3 regions of the Anoxybacillus andreesenii genome follow, and region 2 is predicted to be linked to each of the others. Evidence: riboswitches for the same ligand, from Rfam matches in the RefSeq annotation. Region 2 holds a riboswitch; each other region holds the start of a gene.
The links. A riboswitch is a leader RNA that binds a small molecule or an ion and turns the genes downstream of it on or off. The one in region 2 is predicted to bind cyclic di-GMP.
Positions count from the first base shown of each region.

Region 1: it holds a riboswitch for cyclic di-GMP, as region 2 does, so the genes downstream of both, J2S07_RS08465 (methyl-accepting chemotaxis protein) here and J2S07_RS05410 (putative bifunctional diguanylate cyclase/phosphodiesterase) in region 2, are expected to answer to the same signal.
Region 3: it holds a riboswitch for cyclic di-GMP, as region 2 does, so the genes downstream of both, J2S07_RS08630 (WG repeat-containing protein) here and J2S07_RS05410 (putative bifunctional diguanylate cyclase/phosphodiesterase) in region 2, are expected to answer to the same signal.

Region 1 covers NZ_JAUSTU010000006.1:174,387-182,245, reverse strand. The annotation lists gene J2S07_RS08465 (methyl-accepting chemotaxis protein) at 1-1,430, opposite strand, end outside; cyclic di-GMP riboswitch class II at 1,543-1,626, opposite strand; gene J2S07_RS08460 (diguanylate cyclase) at 1,740-2,735, opposite strand; gene J2S07_RS08455 (SpoIIE family protein phosphatase) at 3,148-4,269, shown strand; gene J2S07_RS08450 (ATP-binding protein) at 4,286-4,678, shown strand; gene J2S07_RS08445 (methyl-accepting chemotaxis protein) at 4,767-6,461, shown strand; gene J2S07_RS08440 (STAS domain-containing protein) at 6,523-6,909, shown strand; gene J2S07_RS08435 (coiled-coil domain-containing protein) at 6,963-7,859, opposite strand, start outside.
Region 2 covers NZ_JAUSTU010000004.1:65,843-73,701, forward strand. The annotation lists gene J2S07_RS05410 (putative bifunctional diguanylate cyclase/phosphodiesterase) at 7-2,145, opposite strand; cyclic di-GMP riboswitch class II at 2,211-2,294, opposite strand; gene sdaAA (L-serine ammonia-lyase, iron-sulfur-dependent, subunit alpha) at 2,426-3,355, opposite strand; gene sdaAB (L-serine ammonia-lyase, iron-sulfur-dependent subunit beta) at 3,406-4,068, opposite strand; gene J2S07_RS05425 (glutamine--tRNA ligase/YqeY domain fusion protein) at 4,356-6,011, shown strand; gene J2S07_RS05430 (DUF4317 domain-containing protein) at 6,080-7,243, opposite strand; gene treP (PTS system trehalose-specific EIIBC component) at 7,463-7,859, shown strand, end outside.
Region 3 covers NZ_JAUSTU010000007.1:5,869-13,727, forward strand. The annotation lists gene J2S07_RS08630 (WG repeat-containing protein) at 1-1,793, opposite strand, end outside; cyclic di-GMP riboswitch class I at 1,879-1,963, opposite strand; gene J2S07_RS08635 (DEAD/DEAH box helicase) at 2,228-4,456, shown strand; gene J2S07_RS08640 (Crp/Fnr family transcriptional regulator) at 4,682-5,377, shown strand; gene J2S07_RS08645 (DMT family transporter) at 5,398-5,829, shown strand; gene J2S07_RS08650 (glutaminase) at 5,917-6,891, opposite strand; gene J2S07_RS08655 (helix-turn-helix domain-containing protein) at 7,186-7,617, shown strand; gene J2S07_RS08660 (ABC transporter ATP-binding protein) at 7,618-7,859, shown strand, end outside.

The sequences.
Region 1 (7,859 bases), on a different contig from region 2:
CAGAGTAGATGATCTGTTTTAGCCACTCTAACAATATCTTTAGCACTAAGTTTAACGTTAATATTAAAGAACGATTTGCGATAATCATCCAATTGACTACTCAATTCAAAAACTGTTTCTGCTGTCTGTTTTGCAATTTTTTGAGAGTGAACACTGTATTCATTAATAATGCTATTTCGCTCTGCAATATCCACAACCGTAGCTGTCTGCTCTTCACTCATCGCAGCTATTTGTGCAGTTGATTCACTAATCTCTTTCATCATTGACACAATTCTCATTAATGCATCTCCAGCGTACTCAGCTCCTGTAACACTTTGTTCAACTAAATTCCCTGTATCCCGAATTTGTTGTATAAGCTGCACTGATACTTGCTGCAAAGAGTCCATATTAGAAGTGATTTTAATTATTTGCTCCTTCGTATGCTCAGATAATTTTCGAACTTCTGCAGCTACGACAGAAAAACCACGCCCATGTTCACCAGCCCTAGCTGCTTCGATACTAGCATTTAAGGCAAGCAGGTTCGTTTGATCCGCTATTTCTCTTATCATCTTGACTACATCCTGGGTATGTTTAATTTCCTGACTAAGCTGTCCCACCTTTGTTACGACCTCTTCATAAACATGACCCACCATCTGTATACCATGTAGCGCCTCATCTACCACTCGTTTACTATCTTCTGCTGACTGAACAGCCTCATCGGTTCCTTCGGCTACCTTTGTAGCATAGTTAGCAACTTCTTGAATTGATGAGCTCATTTCTTCTGTTGCTGCTGTCACACTATACGTTTCATCGAGCTGTTTTTCCATGCTTGTAATAAGCTGCTTTGTCGTGTCAATGCCTGTTGTCTCACTGAGCATGTCTGAAACAGAAAAAAGAAAGGATTTAAAGGTTTCTTCCATATATTTTTCTACAATAAGCTGCTGGTCAAATGCAGCAAGCTTTTGAACCGCAAGAACCGTTTTCATCATTCTATCAGGATTTTGATGTGATTTTTCCATTAATATTGAGGTCATTAGTTGAATCATTAAGTGATGAGCAGATATAAAGTGTTCTGCAGTCAAGTTGATTCTACTATGTACCTGCCCAATATTAAGTCTTGTGGATATATATTCATAATTGACTTCCGCACTCAAGAATTGATGCAAGTATTTTTCCATTGTCTTCTTTAATTTTTCAAAGGTCGAGTGTTGAAGGATGATTTTTTGAAGCTGTTCCACCGATTGGATATTTTCATAGAAGTGATTAATCAATTCCTCTTTAAAAGGAGCTAGAATGATAGCAGCCTCTTTGACATATGCCAATGAATCTTGATCAATACCGAAAAATTTCAATCGTTCTTTGACTCTTTCCCCGACTTGGGAAATATCTGTTTTACCCGAAAAATTCAAATATTCATTCCATGGTTTAGCTTTTTTTACAAAAATGTTCATTAACTTCCCTCCGCAATAATTAAGTTTTATTTTTATTTTTATAATTCTTCAATCTTTGTAAAAAATTATCGGCATCCTTATCAAAAAAGTTAGAAAAAAAAACCGACCCGTAACATACTAGGGTCGGTTGCACTACTTGCTCCAAATCATCCAAGTGCCCACATACAAATGATTCTTCATCGCTTCCATAATTCTATGTATTAAAATGTCATTTACTATATTTAAGTTTATTATAGTTAATAAATTACAAAAATCAACAAAAACTGCTAAATATATCTAATTTATGATAAAAAAGTAAAGACCACTAGTTTATAAGACTACCAACTGATTTCTCCCATTTTCTTTTGCTTTGTATAAATTTCTGTCCGCCAATTTGATTGCTTCTTCAAGCTTAGTGTTTTTTTCTATTTCAGCTAGCCCAATTGATACAGAGACCTTTATAGATTGATTTTTATCTATTTTGAATAAAGTAGTCCGAATCTCATTCTGAATTTCCTCAATCAGCTTTTTTGCTTCTTCAAAACAAGCCGTCCTTTGGTACAGAATAAATTCCTCGCCACCATACCTGGCAATTTTTATATTTTCATTTTCATACTTCTTGAATATCCTCGCCAACATCATCAATACTTGATCTCCAGCTATATGACCATATTTATCGTTCAACTGCTTGAAATGATCAATATCGATCATGGAAATGGAATGTGTTTTATTTACTTCCAACAAACTTTCCTCAACTAATTGTGTGAATTTATTTTTATTTAGTAGTTTTGTAAGAGGATCGTGGCAAGCAAGGAATTCCAATTGCTGCTTTAAAGCCTCGCGCTTATGTTCTAGGAGAATAAAAAGATAAAAAATGACAGCTGTACCAAGAAATGATAGATACCTTATCCAGAAAATATCCATAAATATTTCCAATCCGTTAGGAAGGATAAATATAATAGGGAAATCAGAAATAAACCAACATACTGATATAAGGATCATTCTGCCTATCAAATGGCTGCGGGCTTTGTCGGGTTTATAAAATGACAAGGTAAACAAGGTCGGTAGAATCATACCGAATATTATTCCTGGAATGGCCCCATCTCCTCCCATGAAAAAGCGCCAAAAGCTGACAATAGTAAGGACAGGGAGCGTTATTTTCCAGCCTCTGAGCAGCGCCAAGAATATGAGTGGAATCAGCCTTAAATCCAGTCTGTAGGATCCAAATTGAATTGGCAAATAAAACATTGCAATAATTACCCCTGAAAAGAGTAGAATAATACACAAACTAATCTGCCTCTTAGAAAAATGTTCCCGGAAGCTCATGAGTGTGCTCATTGTTAAATGACCCAATAATATGATGGCCAAATTTGATAAGATGGATTGAATCATAGGCAGTAACCTCTTTTCAGAATTATTTCCACCTTTATTATAATGGAAATATTGTAAAATACAAGAAATTGAATAGTAATTTATACCTATGAAAATAATATAATATAGTCAAAAGTCCTATGTCTATCCATTTATTTATGTTGTATTTTTTAGTCCCCAGCAGCAAGCTAAAAAGATAATTAACATCCTTATTACCTCAAACTAATATTTTTTTACAATTCCATTATAGATTTCTTAATATTAAAATGGTAAAATAGTCACAATTGAATAATAGTCATAAAGTACTAAAGTTTTAAATTATCTGCGACTACCTATCAGATCCTCATATAGAATGGGTGGGAATGAATTGTCCGTATTAATTATTGATAAAAAAGGGGAAGATTGTGAACTTCTAAGGGATTATTTACATTCGATGGGAATTAGCAATATTCATTTTACTGTAACAACAGAAGAAACCCTAAAAGATTTAACCGAGTCACCTACAAAAGCAGAGTTAATCATATACAATTATGATCCCTCAAGCATTTCCAAAACTCAGCTTATGAATTGCCTAGGGCTGCTTGTCGAATTAGTTGACATACCAATCATATTGCTAACCCCCTTGAATGATAGGAGTATTGTTGAAAGAGCTTTTGAAAGAGGGATTTATGATTTCATTCCTGAGCCGATTGACTATCTTCATTTCAAGGCTAGAATTCATGCTTCAATTAAATATCAGAATGAAACAAGGCTACGAAAAAATAATGAATATAGTTTTCAAACAGATTTAGCCATTGCAAAAAAAATACAGAGACATGCATTGACTCCTTCATTATGTAGTAAAAATATACAATTTGATGGAATTAATATTCCAACCAATAAACTAGGAGGTGACATGTATAGTTGGTACCAGATTGATGAGAATTTATACGCAGTCATGCTGTTCGACGTCATGGGACATGGCATCGCTTCTTCTTTGGTAGCTATGTCTATTCGCTCCCTTTTAAAAGGTATGATGACAAGATTAATAGATCCTGTCAGCGTCATGAACGAGTTAAATCGGCACGTCTATGAATTATTCGCTGATGAGGATGACATGCAGAGCTTTTTGTTGACTGCTATATATGTCGTAATTGATATAAAAAACGGTCAGATTCAATATGTAAACGCAGCAAACCCTCACGGCTTCATCTTTGGAAAATTTGGAGAAGTAATCAAGCTGCCTTCAACTACAACGATCCTAGGACTACTTCCGACCATTAATGTCCATAAAAAAACGCTGACACTTAAGGGCTGGCATCGCATCATTTTATATACAGATGGGTTATTCGCTTTAAGTGATAAAAATGTTCTCTCTAGTAAGCTGTTCAATCCTTACCTCACTTATGACAATTTTAAGGCCTTGACGAGTTTTACCGATGATCATTATTTGCATCAGAGACAGCATAATGATGATATAACTATTGTTTCCATCACAATAGACATTTAAAGGTAGGTTTTATATTATGGAAATCACCCTTAGCCTGCTACCTAATCAAAAAGGAATAACATTTGTTGACCAGATGATTCATACATACATGACCGTCTATGATCTTCCCAGTAAAAGAGAAATATGTTTTGTAGTCCACGAACTAATGATTAATGCAGTAGAAGCCATGAATGAGACTGGGAATAATGAAAAAAAATCTATCGAACTGCAAGTATTCTATTTGGACGGAACGATGAAAATTACCGTGATAGATTCAGCTGGAGGAATCCCAAATGAACATTGGGAAGATTTTTTACAGCTTGACACGGATATTATTACATTTTCTGATCGGGGTCGTGGATTGCTTTTTATCAAAAATATGGTTGATGAGATTTGGTTTAAGAATGTATCCGAGGAAAAGTTTTTGTAGGAGTCTCCAAGAAGATAATTACATGAACTTTGTAGCTTCTAATCATTTTAAAAGAGACAAATTGTAAAACCTATTGGGAGGGAATCAAATGAAGTGGACCATTGGAAAAAAAATGAATTTCCTGATGATCAGCTGTATTGTTTTATTAACCGCTATTCTGGCTGGTCTCAACTATTATTTAACAAAGAAGAATTTAATTGAAAGTGCTCAGATGAAGCTAGTATCGGATTTACAGCTAAGTTATCAGTATATTGATGAGAAAATTCCTGGGGAATGGCAAATTGTTGATGGTCAATTATATAAAGGAAAGACTAGCCTTGTTGGTAATGAAGAACTTGCAGACATGACTGGAAAGCTTACTGGTGGCAATGCGGTTTCTTTATTCCAGTTGGATACTAGAATTGCGACGAATGTTGAGCAAAACGGAAAGCGAATGCTAAACACAAAGATCTCTGATGCGGTTGCGGAAGTGGTTCTTCAGAAGAAGGAAAGATATCTAGGACAAGCTGATGTACTAGGAGAGTCATATCAAGCAGCATATGAACCAATCAAGAATAGGAATGGAGAAGTAATAGGGATTTGGTCTACAGCCGTTCCGGAGAAGCCATACTCCAAAATCGCTGCTTCATCAGCAATTGATAATCTTGTCATTTCTGCCATTATCGCACTTGCCATAGTAGTTCTTATTACCATTTTCATGAAAAGGCAAGTTATATCGCCAATTATGAGACTGCGCGATAATGCTAACGAAATAGCGAATTTGAACTTAAAGGTTGAGCTTTCTACCCCAAAAGGCAAGGATGAAATCGCCGACTTAGCAAATTCCTTCATCAAAATGAAGGACAGTTTACTAGGAATCACCGCTAATATAACGAATAACACGAATCTAGTAGCAGAGTCTTCCAATCTACTAGCTGAGGCTGCCATTCAGACAAGTGAAGCTGCTAATCAAATTGCCTTAACAATGAATGACGTTGCTGCAGGAACAACTACTCAAGCCCATCAGGCCGGGGTGATCCTCACGATGATGGAAGAAACAGTTGATGAGGTAAAAGCCAGTTTGGAAAGAGCCGAGAAAACCCTTAAAAACGCCAAAGAATCAACTCAAATTGCCAGAACAGGAGAAGAAGCAATAAATGAAGCTATTAAGCATTTAGGGACTGTTACGCAAACAGTGACATATGCTACAGATTCGATACACAAATTAGGAAAACGTTCTGAAGAAATCGGTGGCATTATTACAGTCATAACAGAAATCGCAGAACAAACAAATCTACTTGCCTTGAATGCTGCCATCGAAGCTGCCAGAGCGGGAGAGCAAGGAAAAGGATTTGCTGTGGTTGCTGAAGAAGTTCGCAAATTGGCAGAGCAATCAAGTTTTTCCGCTGGGAAAATTACTGGCCTAATTGAAGATATTCAAGCTGAGACGTCCGTGACTGTACGAACAATGGAAAGCAACTTAATAGCAGTTAATGATCAGGTGAACATTATTAATAAAGGCGGTGAGGCATTAAAAGAAATTGTTGAAAAAGTTGAGGAAACGGAGAAAGGTGCAGAGGAAATGAAAAATGCCTTTGAACTTGTAAGCAACAATTCTCAAAATGTTCAAAATGCCATTCAGGAGATTTCTAGTATCATTGAAGAATCTGCTGCTGCCACTGAAGAAATCGCTGCAACCTCCGAGGAACAATCTGCTACAGTTGAAGAAATCACGTCAAGCTCCAATGAATTGGCAACAGTTGCCGAGAAGCTTCGAAACGAGGTCAATAAATTTCAACTATAACAGAGGATTCGCATCCAGAATTCATAATAAAAATATAGAAACGTGAAGGGATGTAGGAATAATGGAAAGTAGTAAACCCAATATTAGAATAGAAACTAGGCAAGAATTTGTAACTATTTTTCTTGAAGGGAATCTCGAGTATGGCATGCTTGAGGAGATTAAAAAGGTGCTGCAAAACCAAAATCTAGAGACGGACCAAGGATACGTTATCGATGTCCAAAGAGTAAATAATATTGACAGTACTGGATTTGGGATGATTGTTAATTTTGCCAAAAGAGTATCTGTTAAAGGAAAAAAGATCGTGTTTATCGTTGTTGACGATTTCATCAGAAATTTATTTGCGATATCACAGGTGGACAAGGTATTCCCCATTGTCGACAATATGACAGCGGCCCAGAAAGAAATGGTAGCAAACTGGACAGGTGAATTATCCATTAACGAGTATTAGCTTAATTAAAAAGGCTTATCCCCATCACTTGAGGATAAGCCTTTTACCTATTATTAAAAGTTTGCGATTCTTCTTACATGACCAGAAAAATGACTCTTATAGTAACCAGAATTCATATCTGCAATCGCTACACCCGTAGAAGACTGAGAACCGATGAATTTGCCTCCTCCAAGGTAAATCCCCACATGTCCATCCTTCTTGTAGGTGTCGAAGAATACTAGATCACCAGGGCGAGCTTCGCCATAGGAAACTCGGGTACCTTGATTTCTTAAGGCACTAGTGCTTGTCCCAATATTGATGCCAGCTTGTCTGAATGCCCAGCTAACAAAACCAGAACAGTCAAAACGGCCATTTGCTACATCATATTGGCTTCTTCCAGCACCAAACACATATACAGAGTTTCCAATATATCGATAACCAGCTTGTAAAATTGTATTTAGGCTTCCATCATTTGCAGGTGGAACATATCCAACTTTTCCACCGCCGCTACTGCTGCTGCCGCCTTTACTGCTTCCACCTGATGATGATTGAGAACTACGTGCAGCGTCTCTTGCAGCCTTTGCAGCCGCCTCCGCTGCCGCTTTTTCAGCTGCGATTCTGGCAGCTTCCTTCTCTTCTAGGTCACTCTTCTTAGCAAGATTGCCCTTTTGTTCTTCTTCAAGCTGCTTTTTCAATTCATCGTTTTGAGCCTTTTGCTCAAGCATTTGAGCCTTCATACCTTCAAGCTCTGTTTTCATTTCCGTTAATCCAGTTAATTTCTCATCCACTGCGGCCTGTTTTTCTTTTACAGCCGCTTTATCTAATTCATGCTGTTTAATCAAATCGCTATCAGCGTTAGCAATTTGTGAGACAGCAAAAACACGGTCGATAAAATCACTAAAATCCTCAGAGCCTAATAATACTTCAATATAACTAACCTTTCCACCTGATTCCTGGAAGGACTGTGCACG
Region 2 (7,859 bases):
GAGTAATCACCGATATTGGTGGGCTTTGTCCTGAATATTGATGAACTTTACTACCACTTCTTCAGCCGTAAGAGGAGGACTGAACAAATACCCTTGAATCTGCATACAATCATGCTCCCGCAGAAATTGCAGCTGTTCCTCATATTCGACCCCTTCTGCAATGACCTCAATTTGAAGATGCTGAGCGATTGAGACAATCATGGAAATAATGGCTGCTTCTCTTTTGTCGAGAATAATATCCTTCACAAAGGATTGGTCAATCTTCAACCGATCAATCGGCAGGTCTCTTAAATAATGTAGGGATGAGTAACCTGTTCCAAAATCATCAACCGCAATCTTCACGCCCAGATCCCTGAATTCTTGAAGGATAAGCGTGGCGTTACTCACATCCATTGTCATGCTTTCGGTTATCTCAAGCTCTAAATAATGCGGTGACAGTCCCGTCTCAGCTAAAATTTCCTCAACAATTTTTGGCAAATTTTGTTGGAAAAATTGTTTCGTGGATAGGTTCACAGAAATTCCAACTTTCGGCAAGCCCATGCGATGCCATTCCTTCAATTGCCTGCAAGATTCCCTCAACACCCATTCGCCAATTGGAATAATAAGTCCTGTTTCTTCTGCTAAAGGAATAAAATCGCTAGGAGAAATGAGACCACGCTCGGGATGCCTCCACCTAAGTAGGGCCTCAAAGGCCATAATTTGACCAGTGCGCAGATCCACTTGCGGTTGGTATGTAATAAATAGATTCCCTTCTGCTATAGCTCTATGTAAATCCTGCTCTAGCACGAGGCGGTCCATAAGCTGTTTGTCCATTTCTTTTTGATAGATTTTATATCGATAGACTTCATTTCGAGCTTCATTCATCGCAACATGAGCATGCTTCAATAGCTCTGTTTCCGTTCTGCCATGCTCAGGATAAATGGAAACACCAATATTTAATGTCACATTGAGTCGTAAATGCTGAATTTGAAAAGGCTCATTCATCGCATTTTGAATCTGTTTGCAGATCGAAATGACATCCTTTTCACTTGTTAATTCGGACATGAGAACGGTATACTCATCCCCACCCATCCTTGTAATTAAGAGGTGGGTAGGCAATATTTGTCTCATCCTCTGAGCAACTCCTTTAAGAACAAGGTCTCCAAAGGAATGTCCGAGGGATTCATTAACCGTCTTAAATCGCGCAATATCAATAAAAAGAATAGCTTTCTTCATACCTGCCCTATTTTTCAACTCATCTTCAAGCCGCTCCTTGAACAAGCGTCCATTTGGTAGCTTTGTCAATTCATCATGGTAGGCAAGATAGCGCAGCTGAGATTGGGCCTCCTTTTGCTTTTGAAACGGCTCCTCTACAGAGGTCCAATAAAAAGAACGCATAAGAAAGTAAAAACCAAATAATTGAAATAAATGCCCTACAAAATTTGAAATATCATAAACGCTCTTATAAGAGGTAAACATAGAATCTCCGATGATTAAATAAACAGAAGCAACAAGTAGCATGAGATGAAGTGTTTCCTTAGAATTCTGATTGAGCCTCCTAATTAAGAAAATAATACAGACAATCTGAAGAATGATGGCGATGTACTGCAAACTATTTTTCAAAATCGTTGTTCCTTGCCCATCGATAACCAATTCAGGCAAAAAGTTGGCAGGATTGAAAATAATGAATGCCCATATGAAGGTGTAGACTCCCCCAAGCAAGTACCCTTTCCATCTCCACCAGATAGATACCTTCCGATCCCTTGATGCAACAATGATTAGCAGCCCAAGAGCTTGGGTCAATCTTCCGACGATATAAAACCAGGTTGCTTTATATGGTGAACTTTCTGTGATAAAAAACGGCATTCCTTTATAAGAGATAAGGTGCAGTACTTCAAGCAATGCTATCGTGAAAAAAAGACTGCCTAGCCACAATCGATAACTGGACAGAACATGCGGAAACATCATCCATGCTTGAATAGCAATGGTAAACGATACGACGACCATGAAGATTTCCATAATAATATGTAAAGATAAATAGTTAGCCTCACCGAAGATTCCATATAAAGATTCTTTATAAATGATCGCTAACAACGTTAGTATAATGGAAACTATAATAATAGCTCCATTCACTTTCAAAAAATGATTTTTCATCCATCGTCTCAAGTTGTTTACCCCTTTGACCGTTTTTTTCATTGGTCCTGCAGATTCTGAGATCAAAAAAACCGACCTTAAACCAAGGCCGGTTGCACCACTTTCTCCCAGCCTCTCAAGTGCCCAAATACGAAAGGATGATCATCGAATCCATAAAATATGATACGCAATAGTCATTTATGCCTATATTATAAATGATTTTTCTTGAAGACTACTATATTTTCTTAAAGAAAAATTTGACGATAAATCAACAGTTTTGCCTTTGTCACAGGAACAAGGAATTTTCTACCTCTTACTCCTTCGGTAACAAATGAAGTAATAGTGACTTCTGAGCCCCTGGCTCCACCGATTCTTTTCGACCGAATATTTCTGCCTCAAGCCTCTTTCCAGTCGGAGTAGCTGCTAGTCCGCCCTTTGCAGTTTCTCGCAGAGCGGTTGGCATCGTTTGCCCGATCAAATACATCGAATGGATGACCTCGTCACAAGGAATACGACTTTTGATTCCCGCTAGTGCCATATCCGCTGCTGTAATGGCATTCGATGCACCCATCGCATTTCTTTTCACACATGGGACTTCTACTAAGCCCGCTACTGGATCACAAACAAGACCAAGCATGTTCTTTAAAGTAATCGCCATGGCTTCAGCACATTGACTTGGCGTTCCACCTGCCAATTCTACAATAGCTGCGGCTGCCATCCCGCTTGCAGAACCAACCTCTGCCTGGCATCCTCCAGCCGCACCAGAAATCGAGGCATTATTGGCTACGACAAATCCGAAGGCAGCAGCTGTAAAAAGGAATTCTATCATTTCCATTCTTGTCGGATTTAGCTTCTCCTTCACCGCAAATAAAGTACCTGGTACCACTCCCGCAGAGCCAGCGGTTGGGGTGGCACAGATGGTCCCCATCGCCGCATTTACTTCATTTGTTGCCATCGCCTTACTGACAGCGTCTAATAAAAGATTCCCACCGAGAGATTTTCCACTGTTAATATATTTTTGGAGAAGAACGGCATCTCCCCCAGTCAGTCCTGATACGGAGACGACTCCTTTTAGTCCGCGTTCGACCGCTTCTTCCATCACCGTTAAGTTGCGATCCATTTTGGATAGGATTTCCTCCCGTGATAATCCTGTTACCTCTATCTCCTGCTGAATCATAACCTCTGCGATTTTCACTTGTTTGCTTTCAGCGAGTTCAACAAGCTCCGCAACACTTCGAAACATCATGTTCTTCAATTTCCCTTCCTTCTAGGCTGTAATCAATCAAAAAGCTATTATTCTACCATCTTAATAATCTGAGTTACATTTGGAAGTTCCTCTAACTCATTTAGAATTTTCTCATCGATCTTTTGGTCGACCTCGATAACCATCATTGCCATCTTGCCTTTTTCCTTGCGCGATACTTCCATATGACTAATGTTAATTTTATTTTTCGCCATCACCGTTGTCACGGCGGAAATCACTCCGAACTGATCATTGTGGACAACGAGAATAGCTGGATTTTCACCGGATAGCTTAAGCTTAAAGGAGTTAAGTTCGGTAATTTCAATCGTCCCACCACCAATCGATATTCCAACGAGTTCAAGCTCCTTGTCCTCATCAAAGAGCCGAATGCCAACGGTATTCGGATGATCAGTGACTGTGCTTTCCACGAAAAACTCCACTTCCATATTTGCTTCCTTTGCCAGTTGAAGTGACATAGGAATTCGTTCATCAAATGTATCAAAATCAAGCAAGCCCCCAACAATAGCCAAATCGGTACCATGTCCCTTGTAGGTTTCAGCGAAGGATCCGTATAAATAAATCATCGCTTTTTGCGGCTTCCGACCAAATAATGTTCTTGCCACTCTGCCAATTCTTGCAGCTCCTGCTGTATGTGAGCTTGATGGCCCAATCATTACTGGACCAATGATGTCAAATGCCGATCGAAATTTCATCACAGATACCCCTTTTTCAGTATAAATATATTAAAAAAAGCCTATTCCTATCATAGCATAGAAAATATTTTTCCCCTACCGAGAGGTTAAAAAACCCCTTCCCCATTATAATATACGGTTATTTTCTTGAAAAGGTTTTCATAATTTCCATCCAAGTTGGAGATCGAATAATGAGTCGAAATTTGCAAAGTTCTATGAGACTTCAAAGGGAAGAGGCTTTTTATTTCACCACTTCCTATTGTATAATAGGATAATAACTATTGATTCACTGGAAAGGCTGATAAAGATTGGAACAAAATTCTTCAAATTTTATTAGAACGATTATTACAGAGGATTTAGAGAGTGGGAAGCACGATAAGATTATCACTCGTTTTCCTCCAGAACCGAACGGCTACTTACATATTGGACATGCAAAGTCGATTGTTATCAATTTTGGGTTGGCAGATGATTTTAACGGAAAGACCAATTTGCGTTTTGACGACACGAATCCACTGAAGGAAGACCAGGAATTTGTCGACTCTATTCAGGAGGATGTTAAGTGGCTCGGCTATGAGTGGGACGATCTACGCTTTGCGTCAGATTATTTTGAGGAAATGTATAACCGTGCTGTTTTACTCATTAAAAAGGGGCTCGCCTATGTCGATGATCTTTCTGCTGATGAAATTCGTGAATATCGTGGGACATTGACAGAGCCTGGGAAGGAAAGCCCGTACCGAGACCGTTCAATCGAGGAAAATCTCGACCTATTTGAACGCATGCGTGCTGGTGAGTTTGGCAACGGAGAAAAGGTTCTACGTGCCAAAATTGATATGTCTTCCCCAAATATCAATATGCGTGATCCAGTTATTTACCGAATCGCCCACGCAACCCACCACAATACAGGAGACAAATGGTGCATCTATCCGATGTATGCCTTCGCCCATCCACTTGAGGATGCAATCGAGGGGGTCACCCATTCTCTTTGTACGACCGAGTTTGAGGATCAACGACCTTTTTACAATTGGGTGATTGAACATTGTGAAACCGAGTCCAAGCCACGCCAAATTGAGTTTGGTCGCTTAAACATTACGAACACGGTCATGAGTAAGCGTAAATTAAAGCAGCTTGTCGAGGAAAATTATGTTGACGGCTGGGATGACCCGCGCATGCCAACAATTTCTGGATTAAGACGAAGAGGTTTTACACCTGAAGCGATTCGTGAGTTTGTCAAAGCAACAGGAGTCTCTAAAGGCTCTGGATTTGTTGATTCAGCGATGCTTGAGCATTTTGTTCGCGAGGACCTAAAGCTGAAGGCTCCGCGCACAATGGGAATCCTTCGTCCATTGAAGGTTGTCATTACAAATTACCCTGAAGATCAGGTTGAAATGCTGGATGCTGAGATTAATCCTGAAAATGAAGAGATGGGTATGCGTCAAATCCCGTTTTCCCGCGAAATTTATATTGAGCAAGAGGATTTCATGGAAAACCCACCAAAGAAATACTTCCGCTTGTTCCCTGGAAATGAGGTTCGCTTAAAACACGCTTACTTCATCAAATGTGAGGACGTTATTAAGGATGAAGACGGTAATGTTGTCGAAGTTCATTGTACGTACGACCCTGAGACAAAAAGTGGAACTGGCTTCACAGGTCGAAAAGTAAAGGGCACGATTCATTGGGTGGATGCGAAGCATGCAGTACCTGCTGAATTCCGTCTGTACGAGCCTCTTATTTTGGACGAGACCGAGGATGAGGAAGATGAAGGAAAGACCTTCCTTGATAAGGTGAACCCACGTTCACTTGAAATCATCCAAGGGTTTGTTGAACCGAATATGAAGGATGTCAAGCCTCAGGAGAAATTCCAATTTTTCCGTCATGGCTACTTTAACGTTGATCCGAAATACTCAACACCTGAAAAACCTGTATTCAATCTCATTGTTTCGTTGAAGAGCTCGTTCAAGCTTTAATTCTATTGCCTGGAAGATAGCAAAGGGAGGAAACCTAGAGTTTCTCTCCCTTTGCTTTTTTGTTGTTTCTAAAATGCCTCTGGAATCAACTTAAATCCATCAATGACGGCATCCTCATCAACTTCTATTAATAGGCAGCGTTTGCCATTATAATTGACCTGCTTTACGTATTTCAAATCCTGTGGACTAATAGCAATATTTGCGACTTTTGTATTAATTTTAATCGACTTAGAGGTAAAGTTCGGAAGGATATTATTGGCCTTCAGCTCGTATTTTTCATCGTCTATTACCTTTTGAAAGGCTCGCTCGACTTTTTCCGGCTCAACATCCTCAACCCCGCTCACCTTGAGCACCCGTTCGACATCCTTGTAGTCCAGTCTTGGCGTGTCCTCTTCTTCATTCTCATCAATGACGCGGTGGATCTCCTCATAGACATTCGCTAATGTAGCTGTATCAAACTCCTCACCGGCTACTTCCTTCACAATCTCTTCAAAGACAGCCTTATCCTCTAGAGCCGTTAATACGGGTTCCCCATTTAACACGTCCTCGATAAAATGGAAATCTGGCTCATTTGCTTTCCCAGATGAATAAAGAATATGATTCACATCAGTCGAATTTTCGGTAAAGCACGGGTAAAGAAAGCCGGCTGCGGGTGCAGTGAGCTTAATAATTGGATCGACGACCACGTTATACTTAAATTCTCTTTCCACATAGTCAAATAATAGGGAAGTTTCTGGCTGCTCAGTTTTATTGATGCTGCAGAGGATGAAAGAATGAGCATACACTTCATCCCGCTCGCTCACTTCAGCATCCTCACTATTCCGTTTCGTCGGCTTCACATATTCACCACGTATAAATGTAATCACCAAATCCATTTCGTACTGCTTGTCCTTTAGCATTTTTGCAACCATAGACAGCATCTGCGTCTGCCACTCCTCTAAATCTCCCGTCTCCAACCCTTCGTAAAGAATGTCACGGCTATGATTTTCGGCGCTCTCTTGAAACTTTAATTCAAATAGCTTTGTATCTAAAGACCCTGTAAGGACTTTTTTAAAATTACCCAAAAATAACTCCTGCTGCTCCTGTTCAAGCATCCCAAACGGACGGCATTCCTGGTGATAAATATCTGAACTCCCTTTCATAATATAGACATTAAAAATAGTCTGAATGTTCATTCGATCATTGTTCAGTTTGAATTGTTTTCTAATGTTGGCAATATCCTTTTTGTTCATCTGTAATTTCCTCTCCATCCTGAAGTCTATTTCTCCATTATAATCATTTTGAACTACTCATGTAATGGACTTTTTTTAAATGGAATGCATAAAATAAATTATTGACAAAACATGTATATACAAGTTAAGATGAAAACGTAAACAAAACTTGTATATACATGTTTGTTTTTGAATATGAACAGGATCAAAGGGGAAAAATTGGTCTAAAGGAGGATGAACATGAGTAAGTACACAGAATCCGCAAAGGAATTGCTAAAGCTTGTTGGTGGCGCAGACAATATATCAGCAGTCACCCACTGTGCAACAAGAATGAGATTTGTGTTGAAGGACCCGAAGCGCGCTGATATCGAGAAGATTGAAGCCCTTCCGCTAGTAAAAGGAACTTTTACTCAAGCAGGACAATTTCAAGTAATCATTGGCAATGAGGTAGCAGCCTTTTACAACGAGTTTACAAAGGTTTCTGGTGTCAGTGAAGTTTCAAAGGATGATGCTAAGGTAGCGGCTAAGCAAAATATGAATTTCCTGCAACGAATGATTGCTCACCTTGCTGATATCTTCACTCCACTAATTCCCGCATTAGTGGTCGGAGGTCTTATCCTTGGTTTCCGAAATGTCA
Region 3 (7,859 bases), on a different contig from region 2:
ATATTGGACTGAAAGTTGAATAGATTATACTCTAGATTCCCAATTTCATCATTGATGGCTCTTTCTTGTTCAGAAGTAGGATTGGATTGGTAATCTTGCAACATGTCTAGCAGCTTTTCGGTACCTTCTATAAGGGGTGGAAGACCACCTACTAATTTCTGATTGAAATCTTGATATGCTGGGTCATTTGGTACATTAAGCCCCTCCAACTGACCTTGTATTTCTCTCCAATTTTTAAGTAATCCTTCAAATCCATCGATTCCTTGAGGTGATGTGGCTAAGCTTTCCTTTATTTGATTTGTCAAGACGTCTACAAATCTCCAATACTCTTTTTTGTGCTCAATTAACTCTGCCGATGTATTTTTAACCACTTTGGTGTTTGTATCTTTCTGCTTGTTCTTAACTTCTTTAGCTTGAGCTTTCACTACTTTCGATCCATCAGTTTCCAATCTTAGCAAGTCCTCATAGTCTACTATTTTTAAAGTATCTACGTTTAAAAGTGCTTGATTTGGCTCTGCATCTTTTGCATTTTTTCTATATTCAATTCGAACTAATTTCTTACTAGGAGTGTTGTCATCCCCACCCTCATCAAACAAAGCAGCTTCAGTGTCGGTGATTTTCTTGGATTCGTCAATTAATACTTTTCCATTTATGTCTACTAATTGATAATATTCTTTTCCTTTAGCAAAATATTTATCACCATAAACGGCACCAACCATATTGGTTACTCTAAATACTTTTTTACCTGTATAGTCAAAAAAGTCCCCTGATTGAGTATATGCCTCATCCTCAGGGTCACCTGATGATTCTCCAGTGAAGATGAGATTTTTGGCTAATCCCAGTGTAAAACCATCAGGTTGAAAAAGTACATTGAAATTAGAATCCACGATGGCATTTCCTTCTCCCCCAACGATGTCACCTGAAGCGAGGAACATGTTGTGATCGAGCAGGTCTTTAATATCTTCTGTTGTAAAGTGGCCTGTCTGATCGAAGGTTTTAATAGGGGAACCATCCAATCCCTCGATGCTAATATAACCATCAGCATCTTCTTTGATGATTTTTCCGTCCAAGACTAGAAAATGACTACCTTCATCTTCTGGCTCTTCTTCATATACTTCTATGTAGTTTCCCTGTTTGTCAAAAAATCCGAATGTCGTGTATAAATAATCACCGAAATATGAACCGTAAAAGTAGTCTCCATCATATAAGTCCAATTTTTCAAGGCCCACCTCAGCTAATTCGCCAACTTCCTTTCCTTTTGTATCAATGACAATTGTTCGTGAATTACTGAGATCATCACGATCCTCCTCGATCGTACTTACTACTGCAACTCCGTTTGAAAAATTATTGGCAGATCTGAATATCGGTTCAATGACCCATTCGCCTTTTGTATTTATGTAACCGTATAATCTAGCCTCAGGGTCCTCCGCTAGTATCATTTCTCTCATTTCTGGAATACTCGCTGCAGCTAGTCCATCATGGAACTCTAATTCCTCAAATTTATATTCATTCGTGGGCTCCATCAGCCAATGAAAGTTATCATCAATCGTACCGACATACTCCGCACCGTCTTTTTCAAGTGATATCATATTGAGATTTTCACCATAGGACAGGACCGTTTTAATTTCAAATCCTTGCTCTTCCAACGTAGGCTTTGTCTCTTTTTGAGAAGACTCAGTCTTCAAGGTTTCCTTAGATGTTTTGCCTTCATTCCCCGTATCCTGGCAGCCTGTTAGTAAGGCACCAGATATTACAAGTAAAGATGCAGCGACTTTCCAATTTCTAAATTTCATTCTGTAACCCCCTAGATGTCTAATTTTGAGCAAAAAAAATACCTGCTTTAAATAAAAGCAGGAAGATATCCGTTTCCCAACTAAATTCGGTAACTCAGCCACCGTAGCCAATAGGCATTAGGTCTGGAGCTTTGCGTCCTTACCTTTCGATAAGTTTGCCACTTCGTATAAGTAGAAACAGTAGAATTTTACTATCTTTTGAGGGGAAAATCTATAGATTTTTAATAATTTTTGGTAGGAATTCCAACAAAGGCGGCAAATCTGCCTAAGTAAGCATCAATCCCACAAGTAAGGACTGCTACAAATTTCTTACTACCAGCAGATCCCGAATGAGGTGTAAAAAATATTTGCTGAAAGCCTTGAGTAAACTATACTAAGGAGTGTTTGCACAATCTAAAAAATACATAGTATAAAGCGACAACAAGGGGAAGCAAATGACAACAACCATAACCTATATCAAAGAGTGGCAGCAAGCGCTGCATCAAGAGATTACATACTTAAAAAAATTTGGAGGAAGCAGGTATTCCGTAGTAAATGGCAGGATGGTATCAAATGAAGGCCCATATAGCTATTATTTTGATACAGCCAGCTCGTTGAAAATACCAGTTGGTTCCTCAATAAAGCTGGAATGGGGAACGATGAAAACGGGCGGCAAAGTGCTTTCCTCTGAGGGTAGGGGGATCATCCTTGCCTTGGAGAAAAACCTTGGGGAATTTATCTCGGATGCTTATCTGTTACATGATCCTTGGGAACTGCTTGAACAATTAATAGAGCGCTTGGATGAAATCAAAAAAAACAAACAAAAACGGCTGAGAGTGAAAAGATTGATGAATCCATCGATGGAAAAGAAACACCCAGTGGAAAAAATCAAGAGTAATGTCCATGAATTGATGTTAAGGTCGAAATACAATCCTGCTACATTTGTCTGGGGGCCGCCGGGTACAGGAAAAACATACACCTTGGCTAGAACAGCCGCTAACAAGTATTTTCAGAAGAAGAGAGTGTTGATATTATCCCATAGCAATCAAGCGGTCGATGTCCTAATGGCTGAACTGACTGATTTTATGAAAAGAAAAAAGAGATTTCAAGAAGGGGATGTACTTCGCTACGGTGGAAGCATGGGGGACATTTCAACAACTCATCGCGAAATTACCACAAATCTACTCATTGAAAAGCAGGATCCGCTCTTAGCAAAAGATAGAGAGAGACTATTCGAAGAACGGCGCCTTATCAAGCAAGACTTGGCCCATTCTTTCAGCAAACGAGATTCGGATCATCTGCTGGAGTTAGAAATACGGATTGCGAGGATGCTGGAAAAGGTTCGAAGGAAAGAGGTTCAACTAGTAGAAGATGCGTTCATTGTGGGGACGACACTGGCTAAGGCGGCAAGTGACAAAGCGGTTTACGAACAAACCTATGATGTTGTCATCCTCGATGAAGCAAGTATGGCGTTTGTGCCACAGGTTGCTTTTGCCGCTACCTTAGGAAAAAGAGTTATTATTTGCGGGGACTTCAAACAGCTGCCGCCGATCGCTTCAAGCCGGGACCCGCTTGTCGTCAAATGGCTGAAAGAGGATGTGTTCCATCATGCTGGGATGGTGGAGTGGTTGAACGAAGGGAAGCTTCATCCTCAGTTATTCCTTTTAAAAGAACAGAGAAGGATGCATCCTGATATTTCTGCTTTTACCAATCGGTATATTTATCATTCCCTTGTAAGTGATCATGAGAGTGTTCATAAAAGCAGAAATCCGATCGTAGGTCTTGCTCCATTTAAAGGACATGCATCTGTGCTGCTGGATACCAGTTTTACCGGCTTGCACGGGATGAGTGATATAACGACCAATTCAAGATTTAACCTATGGCAGCTCTTGCTGTCTTTTCAATTGATTCATGAAGCCCAATTAGGTGGAGCGAAATCGATTGGCTATGTGACTCCATATCGGGCTCAGGCAAATCTTATGGGCTTGCTACTAGAAGAGATGGATGAGAAGGGAGATAACCAAGCGGATATTATTGCGGCGACTGTCCACCGGTTCCAAGGAAGTGAGCGGGATGTGATGATTTTTGATACGGTGGATAGTGCTCCGCAAGATCGGGCAGGAATGCTATTAACTGGGAAGGATAGTGAACGTCTGATTAATGTCGCTATTACAAGAACGAAGGGGAAATTTCTTCACGTCAGCAACAGAAGTTTTATCGAAAAGCATGTCTATCGAGGAAAAACGCTGCGACAGCTCGTTGACTATCAGGTCCGGCACAAACAAACGATCACGACAAAGGAAATCGGCTCTTGGATTCGCAATCAGCATCCCAAATTGAAATGGATTCATGCGCGAAAGCTGGAAGTTGTTTTTCAGGATCTGAAAACAGCCAAGTCTTCCATTACCATCTCTCTGCCTGAGGGAACCCTGCTTTCTGAGGAATGGAATAAGCAGTTACTAGGTAGAGGCAAACGAATAAAATTAACCGTTATTTCCAATAAAAATTGGAGTGCATCCAATGTCTGGCTTGAAAAAAGCTTTCCGTTTCCGTTTGTGATGATAGATGACAAGGTATTGTGGTTGGGACTTCCACTTGAAGGCGCCAGAGGAGTCCACCCTCCCTATGTAGCAGCAAGGCTCATATCAAGCCAGGTTTGTGAGTATGTGTTAAAGCAGATTTAGTTAACTAGAGAGAGAAGCTATCCTTGTTGTCTTCCCAACTTACTTTAACTTGAAGAAGCAGGAACCAATTATGGTTTCCTGCTTCATTCATTTTTGGCAGCAGCTCTAAAGAAGGATTAACGATCGATTCCGTGGAACTGATAGAAAGGACAAATGTCCTTTCTTTTATCGATTAACACATATTACTATTAATGACAGGAAGAATGATTGTTAAGGTGATGAGCAATGAAAAAAATAAACGATAGACAATTACTAAGTGACTTGCTTATTAGGCATAATCTTTTAACAGTATTTAATAAAGAACATTTAGAACACTTCAATTTATATATGCTAGAAAAAGGTGAAGTTGTTTTTTCTGTAGGAGACCACTTGGAAGAATTATTACTTTTAGTCAGGGGAAGAGTGAAAATCTCCACGCCTTTACCTAATGGCAAATCACTTTTATTGAGATTTAATAACTCGCCATCTATGGTAGGTGAATTAGAATTTGTAACCAAAAGGCAGGCGAGGAATTCTGTAGAATGCTTAAGTGAATGTTTGTTGATTGGAATCAAATTCAACTTGTTATATGAACACTATTATAATCATCCAGCATTTCTTCAGTATATTGTCCAACACTTAGGCAATCGATTATATTCATCTTCCAACGCTGCCAGCCTTAACCTTCTGACTAAGGTAGAGAATAGATTTGCTAGTTACTTATTGTCCATGTTAACAAGCACCGATGATAGCTTTGAAGAAGAAATCAAGACGTCAAATTTGGTGGAAACAGCTGAATTATTAGGTACTAGCTATAGACATCTTAATAGAGTGATTAATGGGCTTGTTGAAAAGGATATTGTAGAGAGAAGAAAAGGAATTATCCAGGTAAAGAACATGAAGAAGCTTGAAGAGTTGGCAGATGGGATAAAATACGAATAATTTGGTGGGGAAATATTATTATGCTAAAAGGAATTCTTTTTTCATTACTCGCAGGAATATTTATCACACTGCAAGGAATTTTTAACACTAATGTAAGTTCAAAAGCTGGTTTTTGGTTGACTACTACAATTGTTCACGCTATTGGCTTAATTGGTTCTGTAATCATTTATCTTATTGTAAGAGATGGGAGCATCAAAAATCTGCAAGAGGTGAATAAGGTTTATCTCTTGGGTGGCTTATTTGGTGTAATTATCGTGTTTAGCGTTATGCAAGGCATAGCACATGTTGGACCAGCTTTTTCTGTTTCCATTCTATTAATAACACAATTAGTCATAGCATTAATGATCAACACGTTAGGCTTGTTTGGTATAGAGCCTGTTGCTTTAAGTCTTAATAAAATTATTGGTGTATTAGTAATGGTGGGCGGAGTCTTTATTTTTCAATTCAAGTAGTGGAACAGTTATGTATCAAGTGTAAAAAAAGCCCTGATCTCCTCAGGGCTTTTACCATTGGAAGTTGGAGAATAATATCCATACTTCCTAGATCAATCGTAAATCCCATTCTTGTGAAAGTCTTTTGAGAAGCGCCACACCAGCTGTGCTATTGCCATGTTTATCAATGGCCGGTCCATAAAGACCGACTCCCCAGCAAGCAAAGCGATTATTGGTCACTCTTGCACTTGGAGGGATGGCTGCCATAATGCCGCCTGAAACACCGCTTTTGGCAGGGATTCCAACAAAGGCGGCAAAGCGGCCTGAATAATCATACATCCCGCAGGTCAGCATCAGTGTCTTTGCCAGACTGGCAATTTCCATAGAGAATATTTGCTCATTTGTATAAGGATGAAGGCCATCATGTGCCAAAATCAGCCCCATTTGTGCAAGCTCGACAATATTGACTTCAATCGAGCAGAGCTTTAAGTAGACTTCCATTGCATCTTCTACACCCCCGAGAAGGAATCCAGTTTCCTTTAACCAATAGGCAAGGGCACGGTTTCGATTGGCAGTTTGCCACTCAGAATGAAAAACATCCATGTTAATGGAAGGTTTTCGTCCAATCATTTTTTCGAAAAATGAAAGGAGTGCCTCGACTTTATCCAATGGCGAATGACCGGGCAATAAAGAGGCGACAGTGATGGCTCCGGCATTGATCATCGGATTAAATGGCCTTCCCGGGTGGCTTAGCTCTAAACGAAAAATCGAATTAAAGGCATCACCCGTCGGCTCCACATCAACATATTGTAGCACCTCGTCTATTCCTCTTGTATGACAAGCAAAAATAAAGCTGAACACCTTCGAAATACTTTGTAAGGTAAAGCAATGATCCGTATCCCCTGATTTAAGGAATGTACCTTGAGAGGAGATTAAACAAATCCCGAGGTGTTCAGGATTTGCCTTTTTTAATGCAGGAATATAACTAGCTGTAGCTCCACTCGTTGTATTTTTTTTGGCATCTAAAACGAATTGATCAAGCTGTTCTTGTATAGAAATAAATTCAATTGATTCATTTTGGATATTGTTCATTTGAGCGAATCCTTTCAAGTTCATCTTTCCATTTTAGTATTGATGATTAGATGGGAAATTACAATCAAATTTTGTGCTATTCCTCTTTATTTTTCCAATCCAGCACATTTTGCTTGATTTAATGGGGGCACTGATTGGTGCTCCTTTATCTGCTTGGCTATCGAGTCGATTAGGTATGATTAAACGCCCTTTTGGAACGTAACGAATTTTAACATTCATGTTAACGAGTGTTGATAGACGATTCCAATTTTATAATTGATAATCATATTAGGAGGTATGAAAAGTATGATAAGTATGAATTTAAAAAACTTGCGGACACGCCACCGGCTTACTCAAGAAGAAGTGGCTGAGCACTTAAATGTATCACGTCAAGTCATTGCAAAATGGGAAAAAGGTGAATCTTCCCCTGATATTCATCATTGTATGGAACTCGCAAGACTTTACAATGTGACTTTAGATAACTTAGTTCATTTTGAGGAGGATGAAGGCGGTCTTGGTATACCACCAAAAGGAAAACATTTCTTCGGAGTGGCGACAATAGGTGAACGTGGACAAATTGTCATTCCAAAGAAAGCACGTGAGGTATTTAAGTTAGAAGCGGGTGGATTGCTCATTATCGTTGGAGATGATGAACGTGGGCTTGCTCTTGTCCCAGAACGTATGATGAGTGGCTTCTTCAATTTGGTCAAGACGACTTTAGATCAAGAGGGTGAATAAATGACTACCGCTATTGCAATCGACTCTCTCACAAAAAAATACGGTACGAAGACCGTTGTGGACAACATCTCTTTTTCGATTCAAGAAGGAGAATTATTTGGTCTGCTTGGTGTGAATGGTGCCGGCAAAACGACGCTTATCAAAATGCTTTCCTGTTTAATAAAGCCAACTTATGGTGATGCGACATTGCTGGGAAAAAGTATTGCACAATATCCGGAACAAGTACGAAAAGTCATTGCTGT